3 regions of the Agrobacterium sp. 16-2014-1-2a genome follow, and region 1 is predicted to be linked to each of the others. Evidence: riboswitches for the same ligand, from Rfam matches in the RefSeq annotation. Region 1 holds a riboswitch; each other region holds the start of a gene.

Region 1 (3,275 bases):
TCAGGTTGCCGCATGTCGGGGCTACTGCCTGGGCAATCCTTGCAGCGAAAGGCTGGAACCCTTTTCTTAGAAAAAGCGGTTGTATTCGTCTTTGTGAGGGATAACTGTCCGTCTCGGCGGCAGCAGGAGGATATTGCTCCAGGCCGTTGCGCCGGAGATTGAAAACTGGGACGCATGACGCTGCTGAAAGCGGCGAAAAGCGTAAAACCGCAACGTTGACTGCCGACTAGCAGTTCCAGTGATTCAAGCCTGACGGTACGATTAACGAAGCCGAATACCGCCCACTGCCAGACCTGTCAGATGCCCGGTGCGGATCGGAACTTCCTGTGCACCTTCAACGACATGGGGCGGTTCGAAGGCCCGAGCACAAATTCGGCGGTGCTGTTGCGGATACGCGCCCGTGATGTTATCGGCCCGCAATTTAAGGGTGCTTGCCTTCGCTCATTCGTTATTTAATTCAAGCGCCGATCCCTTTATTAGCGCTGCGCCGGCACAGTAGGGCATGTCCGAACAGCATCCCAACCTCCGGCGAGGCCGCTTCAATTAAACGCCTGTGGCCGGCGAAATCATGCGCGCCTTCTAGCTGCCCCAATTGCCTCCTGAACCGTCGATCGACGTACTGGCTCTTCTGCAGCGACTAAGTCTGGCGGAACGCGCTCTGGGCGCCTGGACGGTATCACCAGGCTGCTCCCGCACTAGGAACTACTCGTGGTGTGGTCTGATCCTTTCAACTGCGTGGAGCGAGATGTTTGCCACGGCCAGGTCCGCGTATGTGAGAATCGCCTGACAACGCCGAATGCAACCTACTCGGCCGGAACCGACAATGGAAACGTAGACTTAAGGACATAAAGATATCGTTATATGATGTTGACCGATGACGTGGCTTACAATATGGTCGACACGCCTAAGGTTCCCCAGTCGTTGCACGCAACGTGCCGGGGCTAAGAGGGAAGTCGGTGCTCCGTGTCATGCGGAAAAGCCGACGCTGCCCCCGCAACTGTAAGCGGCGAGCTGAAGTCCAATATGTCACTGGTTTACCCCGGGAAGACGGACGGAAGTGATGATCCGTGAGCCAGGAGACCTGCCTTTGGTGAAATAACGTCCACGGGCGGGGTGTCCCAGTGTGCCGTAGCAAAGGCTGCATTGTCGCGGCCCGTCTTGCTATGCGTCCGCAGACCCATGCCCCCAACTTTATAGGGGCACAACATGTCTCAGACCTGCATTTTTACAATCACGAGCGTACCCTTCGATGAGGACTATCGTCCTTCAGAACATACGCGCATCACCACCAATTTTGCCAATCTGGCCAGGGGTGAAAAGCGGCAGGAAAACCTGCGCAATGTCATGCGCATGATCGACAGCCGCTTCAACGCCCTCGCTCACTGGGATAATCCCAAATCGGACCGATACTCGGTCGAGTTGGAGATCATTTCGGTCGATATGAGCTTCGATGTCGCAGGTGAAAAATTTCCCCTCATCGAGATACTGAAGACGACGATCATCGATCACAAAACCAGTGAACGTATCGACGGCATTGTGGGGAATAACTTCTCCTCCTATGTGCGAGACTACGACTTCAGCATTGTGCTGCCGGAGCATAACAAGAGCGTTCCTGCCTTCAGCATTCCGGCCGACTTCGGCGACCTGCATGGAAACCTGTTCAAGTCTTTTCTGCGGTCGGATGCCTACCGCTCGTACTTTCGCAAGCCGCCGGTCATTTGCATCAGCGCCTCGACCAGCAAGACCTATTACCGGACCGAAAATCATCACCCCGTCATGGGCGTCGAATACCGGCAGAATGGGTTCTCGTCCACCGACCAGTATTTCGGGAAAATGGGATTGCAGGTTCGCTACTTCATGCCTGCAGGCAGCGTTGCGCCGTTGGCCTTCTACTTTGTTGGGGACTTGCTGGGCGACTACTCCAATATTGAGCTAATCGGCGTCATCAGCACGATGGAAACGTTTCAGAGAATTTATCGCCCCGAAATCTACAATGCGAACGCAGCAGCCGGGACATTTTACCAGCCCAACCTGAAGCACCAGGACTATTCGCTGACCAGGGTCATTTACGATCGCGACGAACGAAATCGCTTGGCGGTGGATCAGGGTAAGTTCACCGAAAAACACTTCATCAAGCCATACCGCGCCGTCCTTGAGCAATTGTTTGCTCACCGCCCCGCTTGAGCATCACTTAGAAGAGGTCCCACCGTGAAGAAACTTCTCCCCACATCGACCGCTGGCAGCCTGCCGAAACCCTCCTGGCTTGCGCAGCCCGAAAAACTGTGGTCGCCCTGGAAGCTGGAGGGCGAGGAATTACTGGAAGGCAAGAGAGATGCCCTGCGCCTTTCACTGGACGATCAGCAACAGGCCGGCATCGACATCGTCAGTGATGGCGAGCAAACACGCCAACATTTCGTCACGACTTTCATCGAGCACCTCGACGGGGTCGATTTTGCAAAACGCGAGACAGTCAGAATTCGCGATCGCTACGATGCGAGTGTCCCGACAGTCGTCGGCGCCGTGTCTCGCCAGAAGTCCGTGTTCGTCGAAGACGCCAAGTTTTTGCGCCAGCAGACCAAACAACCCATCAAATGGGCGTTGCCGGGTCCGATGACGATGATCGATACTCTCTTTGACGGCCATTATAAGAGCCGTGAAAAGCTTGCCTGGGAATTTGCCGTGATACTCAACGAGGAAGCAAAGGAATTGGAGGCTGCCGGCGTCGATATCATCCAGTTCGACGAACCTGCCTTCAACGTTTTCTTTGACGATGTGAATGACTGGGGTGTCGCCACTTTGGACAGGGCAATTGAAGGGCTGAAGTGCGAGACCGCCGTCCATATCTGCTACGGTTACGGCATAAAGGCCAATACGGATTGGAAAAAGACACTCGGGTCAGAATGGCGGCAGTATGAGGAAACTCTCCCCAAGCTGCAGAAATCCGGCATCGGTATGATCTCCCTCGAATGCCACAATTCTCATGTCCCCATGGATCTTCTGGACCTTGTTCGAGGTAAGAAAGTGATGGTTGGGGCCATCGATGTGGCAAGCGATACCATCGAAACCCCGGAGGAAGTCGCTGCAACGCTGCGCAAGGCGCTTAAGTTTGTCGACGCAGATAAACTTTGCCCCTGCACCAATTGCGGCATGGCCCCCGTGTCTCGTCGTGTGGCAAGAGACAAGCTGAATTCCTTGAGCGCAGGAGCTGAGATCGTCCGAAGAGAGCTCACTGTTTAGTTTTTTGATAGTCTGAACCTGCGGATGGCAGCCGTTCG
Region 2 (3,275 bases), on a different contig from region 1:
GGCATTGCCGACAATTTTACCCTGTACGACGACCTGTGCGCCGGTTTCGCTCTGCGGCTTTAAAAGCACCGGGTTCATGTGAACCGACAGCGGAACGCCTGCTGCCCGCGCCTGCAGCGCCTGCGCGCGACCGATCTCGCCGCCATCGGCAGTGACCGCCGCATTGTTCGACATGTTCTGCGGCTTGAACGGCATGACGGACAGGCCACGCCTGATGAAGGCGCGGGCAAGGCCAGCCACCATCAGCGATTTGCCGACATCCGAGCCGGTTCCCTGAAACATCAGCACACGTGCAGTCATGTCAGTATTCTATCCCGGCCTGCGCCTTTACGCCCGCCTTGAAGTGATGTTTGACGAGGGTCATTTCCGTCACCATGTCGGCAGCGTCGATCAACGGTTGTTTGGCGTTGCGGCCGGTAACGATGACATGCAGATCGGATCTACGGTTGGAAAGCGTTTCGACGACCTCTTCCAGCGGCAGGTAATCATAGCGGAGCGCAATGTTCAGTTCGTCGAGAACCAGCAATCCGATCGTCTCGTCGGCCATCAGTGCTTTCGCTTCCTCCCAGGCCTTTGTAGCTGCCGCGACATCGCGCTTCAGGTCCTGCGTGTCCCAGGTAAACCCCTCGCCCATAGTGCGCCATTCCACCCTGTCGCCGAACAAAGTCAGGGCCTGCTGTTCACCCGTCGACCATGCGCCCTTGATGAATTGCACGACGCCGACCCGCCGCCCGGTGCCGAGCATGCGCAAAGCAAGGCCGAAAGCGGCCGTGGATTTGCCTTTGCCAGGGCCGGTATTGATCATCAGCAGACCTTTTTCGATGGTCTTTTCCGCGACTTCGGCATCCTGAACCGTCTTGCGGTTGACCATTTTCTGCCGGTGGCGTTCGGCTTCGCTGTCGCTGATATCGCGTGTCATCGCGTTTTCCTTCTCGTCCAGAGGCGCGGGACCGTATGCCCCCGCCATTCGGAGCGGCGACTATACTCAATTTGCCGCACCCGGCAATCGACAAGCCGGCAGCATTGACCGTCACGCCCGTTCAGCCTAAGGGTAAGGCACTGACGGTCTTTTCCCGGCAACGGGAAAAGCTAAGAGGGAACACGGTTCCACCCCATACCGGGTCATTCCGTGGCTGCCCCCGCAACTGTAAGCGGTAAGCCCGCACTGTGAAGCCACTGGACCATAAAATTGGTCCGGGAAGGTGGTGCAGGGTGTTTTAAAGCCGCAAGCCAGGAGACCTGCCGTTTCAGGAAAAAACGTCTCCCGGGCGGGGTGCTCCGGTCAGCCGGTCGAATTGAATTGCAGCCGCGCTTTTCAGTGCGCTGTTTTCGACATCCGCACCCCGACGAGTTTAAAGGCGCGGAAAGCGGAACGGTTTGGATATTACCACAACATCTTCTTGTGCGGACGGGACAATGGAAGCCAACACAGCTTCTGGCGTGGTCGTTTTTGTCTGCCGAAGCTGTCGCGACGACACCGATCCCAATGCGGAGCCGCGCCCCGGCACCATCCTTGCGGAAGCTGCCATCGCAAAAGCGCGTGACTCCGGCATCGATGTTCGCTCCGTCAATTGCCTTGCCAATTGCAAACGCGGCCTCAGTGCCGTGCTGCGCGGTGCCGATGGCTGGTCCTATGTATTCGGCGGGCTGACGCCCAACGATGCGGAAGACCTGCTCACGGGCGCGCAAATGCTGGCCGTCTCCGCAGATGGCCTGATGCCCTGGCGCGGCCGCCCCGACACATTGAAGCGCGGCATGGTGGCGCGCATTCCCCCATTCGATTTTACCGAGGAGAGATCATGAGCACCCTTCTGGACCGCGTTCCCTGCACCATCGTCACCGGCTTTCTGGGGGCTGGAAAAACCACGCTGCTGCGCGGTCTCCTCGAAAAGCTTGATGGCAAGCGGCTTGCCATCATCGTCAACGAATTCGGTGATATCGGCATCGATGGCGATATCCTCAAGGGATGCGGCATTGAGAGCTGCCCGGAGGAAAACATCGTTGAGCTGGCCAATGGCTGCATCTGCTGCACGGTGGCGGATGATTTCCAGCCGGCCATCGAGCAGATTCTGAGCCGCCAGCCGAAGGTGGAGCATATCCTCATCGAGACCTCCGGCCTTGCCCTACCCAAGCCGCTGGTGCAGGCATTTCAATGGCCGGCCATCAAGAGCCGCGTGACGGTTGACGCTGTGGTGGCTGTTGTGGATGGCGCTGCCCTTGCCGAGGGTCAGGTGGCGCATGACATGGAAGCCCTTGCCGCCCAGCGCGCAAATGACGAAGCCCTCGATCACGACGATCCGGTCGAAGAGGTTTTCGAGGATCAGATCGCCTGTGCCGATCTTATCGTGCTGACCAAGGCGGATCTGCTCGATAGCGCCGGTCTGGAAAAGGCGAAGGCTCATATTCTCGAGCATTTGCCGCGGGCCGCAAAGATCGTCGTCGCCTCGAATGGCGTCATCGATCCGGCCGTGCTGATCGGCCTCGGTCTTGCGGTTGAAGAGGATATCGAAAACCGCCGCACCCATCACGATGGTGAACTCGACCACGAACATGACGATTTCGACAGCTTCGTCATCGACCTGCCGGCCGTGACCGATCCGGAAGCGCTGGCGGCTCGTATCGCCGAGACGGCGGCTGCGGAAAATGTTCTGCGCATCAAAGGTTTCGTCGAAGTATCCACCAAGCCGATGCGCCTGCAGGTGCAGGCAGTCGGTAGCCGCGTCAACCATTATTATGACCGTCCCTGGGCGGCCGGTGAAGAGCGCCGCAGCCGCCTCGTCGTCATAGGCGAAAAGGGCCTCAACCGCGAAAAGATCGAACAGATGCTGGCCGCCTGATAGAAATGCACATTCTCGCCACCACATCTTCGTCTCTGGACGACCTGATCGAGCCGGTTGATCTCAACCAGCCGCGATCGGATGTGGTGATGCTGTCTTTTTCGGCAAGCGATCTTGCCGGGCTGGAACAGGCATGGCGGCAGGCAGAGGGCGCGCTTTCGTCCCTGTCCGCTGCCAACCTCTCCGAGCTTCGGCATCCGATGTCGGTCGATCTGTGGATCGAAAAGACGGCCGAACATGCCCGTGTCATCCTTATCCGGATTCTCGGCGGCGCGGAACGCTGGCGCTATGGCGTCGATCAGCTCAGCACGATGGCGCGGCGACGTGGCATAAAACTTATGCTCCTGCCGGGTGAATGCAGTGAGAGAGACGAAAAGCTCGAAGCGGCCTCGACTGTTGATCGCCAGACGTTGGCGTCCGTCCTCGCCTTCTTCCGCG
Region 3 (3,275 bases), on a different contig from region 1:
TGGCAGCCCGAATGCCGAACTCTGCGCGGAGATCAGCGACGCGATGGCGGATGCGCAGAGCGAACGCGATGCCATCATTCGTGACCGCGACTATGCCATGGCGGCCCAGGGCAGCGATGATGGCGACATCAGACGCCAGCGCATTCTCGCCGCACTCGATGCCAATGGCTGCAGCGCCATTCCTGAAACGGAAGCGCGCCAGCTGACGGCACCCGATGTGACACGTTACCCCGACGCCTTCGGCGAACAGAGCAATCCGCCGGGACAGGCAGGGCTTTCGCCCTACCCCAATGCCGCTGCGGAAGGCGGGCTCAGGACGCTGTGCGTGCGCACCTGCGACGGCTCGTTTTTCCCGATCGCTTCCAATGCCTCGCCGCTCGATTTCCGTGCGCAGGCCGAACAATGCCAGAAAATGTGCCCGGGTACGCAGACGGAGCTCTATTTCCACTCCATGACGGAGCAGGAAACGGCTGACATGGTCTCGGCTGAAACAGGAAAGCCCTACAAGGACCTGCCGACCGCCTTTGCCTATCGAAATGCCTCAACGAAAGCCCCAGGCTGCGCCTGCAACATGGCCGCCTATCACGAGGAGATGAAGCAGCAGGAGGCTGCGCGGCCGGAAGCTGAGAAACCCTATTCCAGCATCACGACCATTCCATCACCGCAAGGTGACACCCCCAAAAAACCCACCGAACTGCAGCAGGCCGCAAAGCCGCCGGAACAACCGGTTCCGGAACGCGACTATGACCCGAACAACAGCAAGGTCCGCGTCATCGGCCCTAAATTCCTGCCCGACCAGACAGGCCGGATCGACCTGAAGAACCCGGCGCTGAAGGGCATTCAGCCGCAGCAATAGCTCCCATCAGGCACACGGTATGGAGTTGGCAACGCTCTGTCTCACTCACAAGGCGGTCGCGTCTTCTCTTTACCGTCCACCCCAGCGATTGCGAAACACCAGCTCCTCCAGCGGCACGCGCTGGCGCCACCCCTTCACCGCCAGTTCCGGCTCGGTGTAAAGTTTATCGACGCGGCCGAGGCATAGCCAGGCGACGATCTCGATGTGGTCGGGGATCTCCAGAATGGTGCGAATGTCGCTATCGTGGAAAATGCTGACCCAGCCGACGCCGATGCCTTCGGCGCGCGCTGCAAGCCAGAGGTTCTGGATGGCGCAGACGGTGGAATAGACATCGGTGCGCGGATTGTGGGTGCGGCCCAGCACCACCTTGCCGCCACGCGTCGGATCGCAGGTGACGCAGATGCTAAGCGGCGCCTTGCGGATGCCCTCAAGCTTGAGGCTGCGGTAAAGCGCCTGCTGCTCCCCCTCGAACATCGCCGCCGCCTCGCCATTGGCGCGGCTGAAGGCAACCCAGGCTGCCTGCCTCACCGCACCGTCAGTGACGAGCGTGAAATTCCACGGCTGCATGAAACCGACCGAGGGCGCGGAATGCGCCGCCTTCAGCAGGCGCTCGACCACATCTTCCGGCAATGGATCCGGAAGGAACTGGTCGCGCACATCACGGCGGGTTTCGATGGCACGGTAGATCGCCTCTCGCTCTCCCTCGGAAAACGGGTAGGCGGGCGAAAGCGCGTGATCGAATGCATCGGCGTCGAGCGAACTGGTCGCGAGTGGATCGGTCGGCATCGTCTATCCCCAACAATGCTGGCGCGCCGCCACGAAAACCGGCTCCGGTTTTCGCCTGCACGACGCGCTGCTGCAACAACCTGCCGCCGTCCACGCGGTCTGGTCTATCCTGTCAGGCCGGTCTTCTGACTCGGCTTCATCCGCCCACTTTCGCCTTCCCGAATGGATTCAGTGGCATCAAGAAAAAGGGCATCCGCCTCACAGCGCTGGGCACGTTCCGGTCTTGCACCGGATTCCCGATTCTCCCGCCCTAAAGGGCAGGCACCTGACGAAGAAGCTTATGAGCAACAAAGATTGCAAATACAAGTATCTTGCGCAGCGATGCGGCAATGTGACCGTGGCCACCTCACCTGCGTATTGCGGCCTTCAGCCGCCTCGCAGACGCGCGCCGGCTGAAGCACTCCCTACCGCATCACCCAACGGGAAAATACCGCACATAAGCGAACTCATCCCCGTCCGGTGACCAGTTGGGCGAATTCATCGTTCCCTGCCCGCCGAAAAGGTCAAACAGCGTTTCGGCATTACCGCCATCCATATCCATCAGCCGCACGCGCACGTTGAGGTCGCGCGGATGGTCGAAGACATCGGCGTCGTAGGAGACGAAGACGACTTTGTCACCGCTGGGAGACGGATGCGGGAACCAGTCGCCATAGACGCTGTCGGTGATACGCTCGACGGCCGAGCCATCCACCCGCACGCGCCAGATCTGCATCTGGCCGGTGCGGCTGGAGTTGAAATAGATCCATTCTCCATCCGGCGAATAATCCGGCCCGTCATTGCGGCCCTCACCATGGGTAAGGCGTGTCTCAACGCCGCTGTCTATGTCCATGGAATAAATATCGAAAACCTGATCGCGAATGCCGCAATAGGCGAAACCTTTCCCGTCCGGTGACCAGCCGTGCCAGTAGGACGGAAGGTTCCTAGTCATCAGACGCGGCGTTCCGCCCGTCGAAGGCAGCAGATAGATGGCACTCTTGCCGAACTCCACCTTGTCGGAAATGGCATAAAGCGAACCGTCAGGCGAAATGCCGTGGTCATTGTTGCAGATTGTCGCAAAGCCGGTATCGACCTTGTCCGGCGAAGGGTCGCCGGCAAGTGACAGGCGGTAAAGCAGGCCATCGCAGTTCAGAAGCAGGTATTTCCCGTCCGGCGACCAGTTCGGAGCCTCGAACAGCTCCGGCGTCTGCCAGACCACCCGCATCTGCCGAGTGCGGATGTTGAAGATTTCGATGGAACTGCGCATGCTGCCTCCCGGGCCTGTCGATCGTCTGGCGTGGAGCGTTGAATGGCACAAACATTCCGTTTGCATCCGCCACCGCCGTGATTATGATCCTATTGCCGCAGGCACCGCCCTGCAAATTCAAATAGGAAAAAACAGCAGCGTTCCGGCACCGCCCGCACCCCTGCCCGTTTCTCCCAGATCCGAGGTTCCGCGATGAACAACATCGCCGATCACGGCATCCGCTTCGGTCGGATCGCCGCAATGCTTCCTGTCAAGAATATCGAGAAGGCCCATGACTTTTATGTCCGTGTGCTGGGCTTCGAAAAGACCTTCGAAAACGGCAACCCTGTCGGTTTCATGATCCTGAAACAAGGTAATGCCGAGTTGCACCTGACATTGCAGTCGACGCAC

Evidence for each region. A riboswitch is a leader RNA that binds a small molecule or an ion and turns the genes downstream of it on or off. The one in region 1 is predicted to bind cobalamin.
Region 2: it holds a riboswitch for cobalamin, as region 1 does, so the genes downstream of both, ACQZ45_RS17320 (DUF1636 family protein) here and ACQZ45_RS21365 (DUF1852 domain-containing protein) in region 1, are expected to answer to the same signal.
Region 3: it holds a riboswitch for cobalamin, as region 1 does, so the genes downstream of both, bluB (5,6-dimethylbenzimidazole synthase) here and ACQZ45_RS21365 (DUF1852 domain-containing protein) in region 1, are expected to answer to the same signal.

Annotation. Positions count from the first base shown of each region.
Region 1 covers NZ_JBNWBX010000008.1:153,001-156,275, reverse strand. The annotation lists gene ACQZ45_RS21370 (hypothetical protein) at 1-104, shown strand, start outside; cobalamin riboswitch at 891-1,103, shown strand; gene ACQZ45_RS21365 (DUF1852 domain-containing protein) at 1,207-2,184, shown strand; gene ACQZ45_RS21360 (methionine synthase) at 2,209-3,237, shown strand.
Region 2 covers NZ_JBNWBX010000005.1:291,463-294,737, reverse strand. The annotation lists gene ACQZ45_RS17330 (cobyric acid synthase) at 1-300, opposite strand, end outside; gene cobO (cob(I)yrinic acid a,c-diamide adenosyltransferase) at 302-919, opposite strand; cobalamin riboswitch at 1,047-1,261, shown strand; gene ACQZ45_RS17320 (DUF1636 family protein) at 1,417-1,803, shown strand; gene cobW (cobalamin biosynthesis protein CobW) at 1,800-2,837, shown strand; gene cobN (cobaltochelatase subunit CobN) at 2,843-3,275, shown strand, end outside.
Region 3 covers NZ_JBNWBX010000001.1:200,323-203,597, reverse strand. The annotation lists gene ACQZ45_RS01025 (DUF2865 domain-containing protein) at 1-856, shown strand, start outside; gene bluB (5,6-dimethylbenzimidazole synthase) at 926-1,642, opposite strand; cobalamin riboswitch at 1,741-1,926, opposite strand; gene ACQZ45_RS01015 (TolB family protein) at 2,055-2,885, opposite strand; gene ACQZ45_RS01010 (VOC family protein) at 3,078-3,275, shown strand, end outside.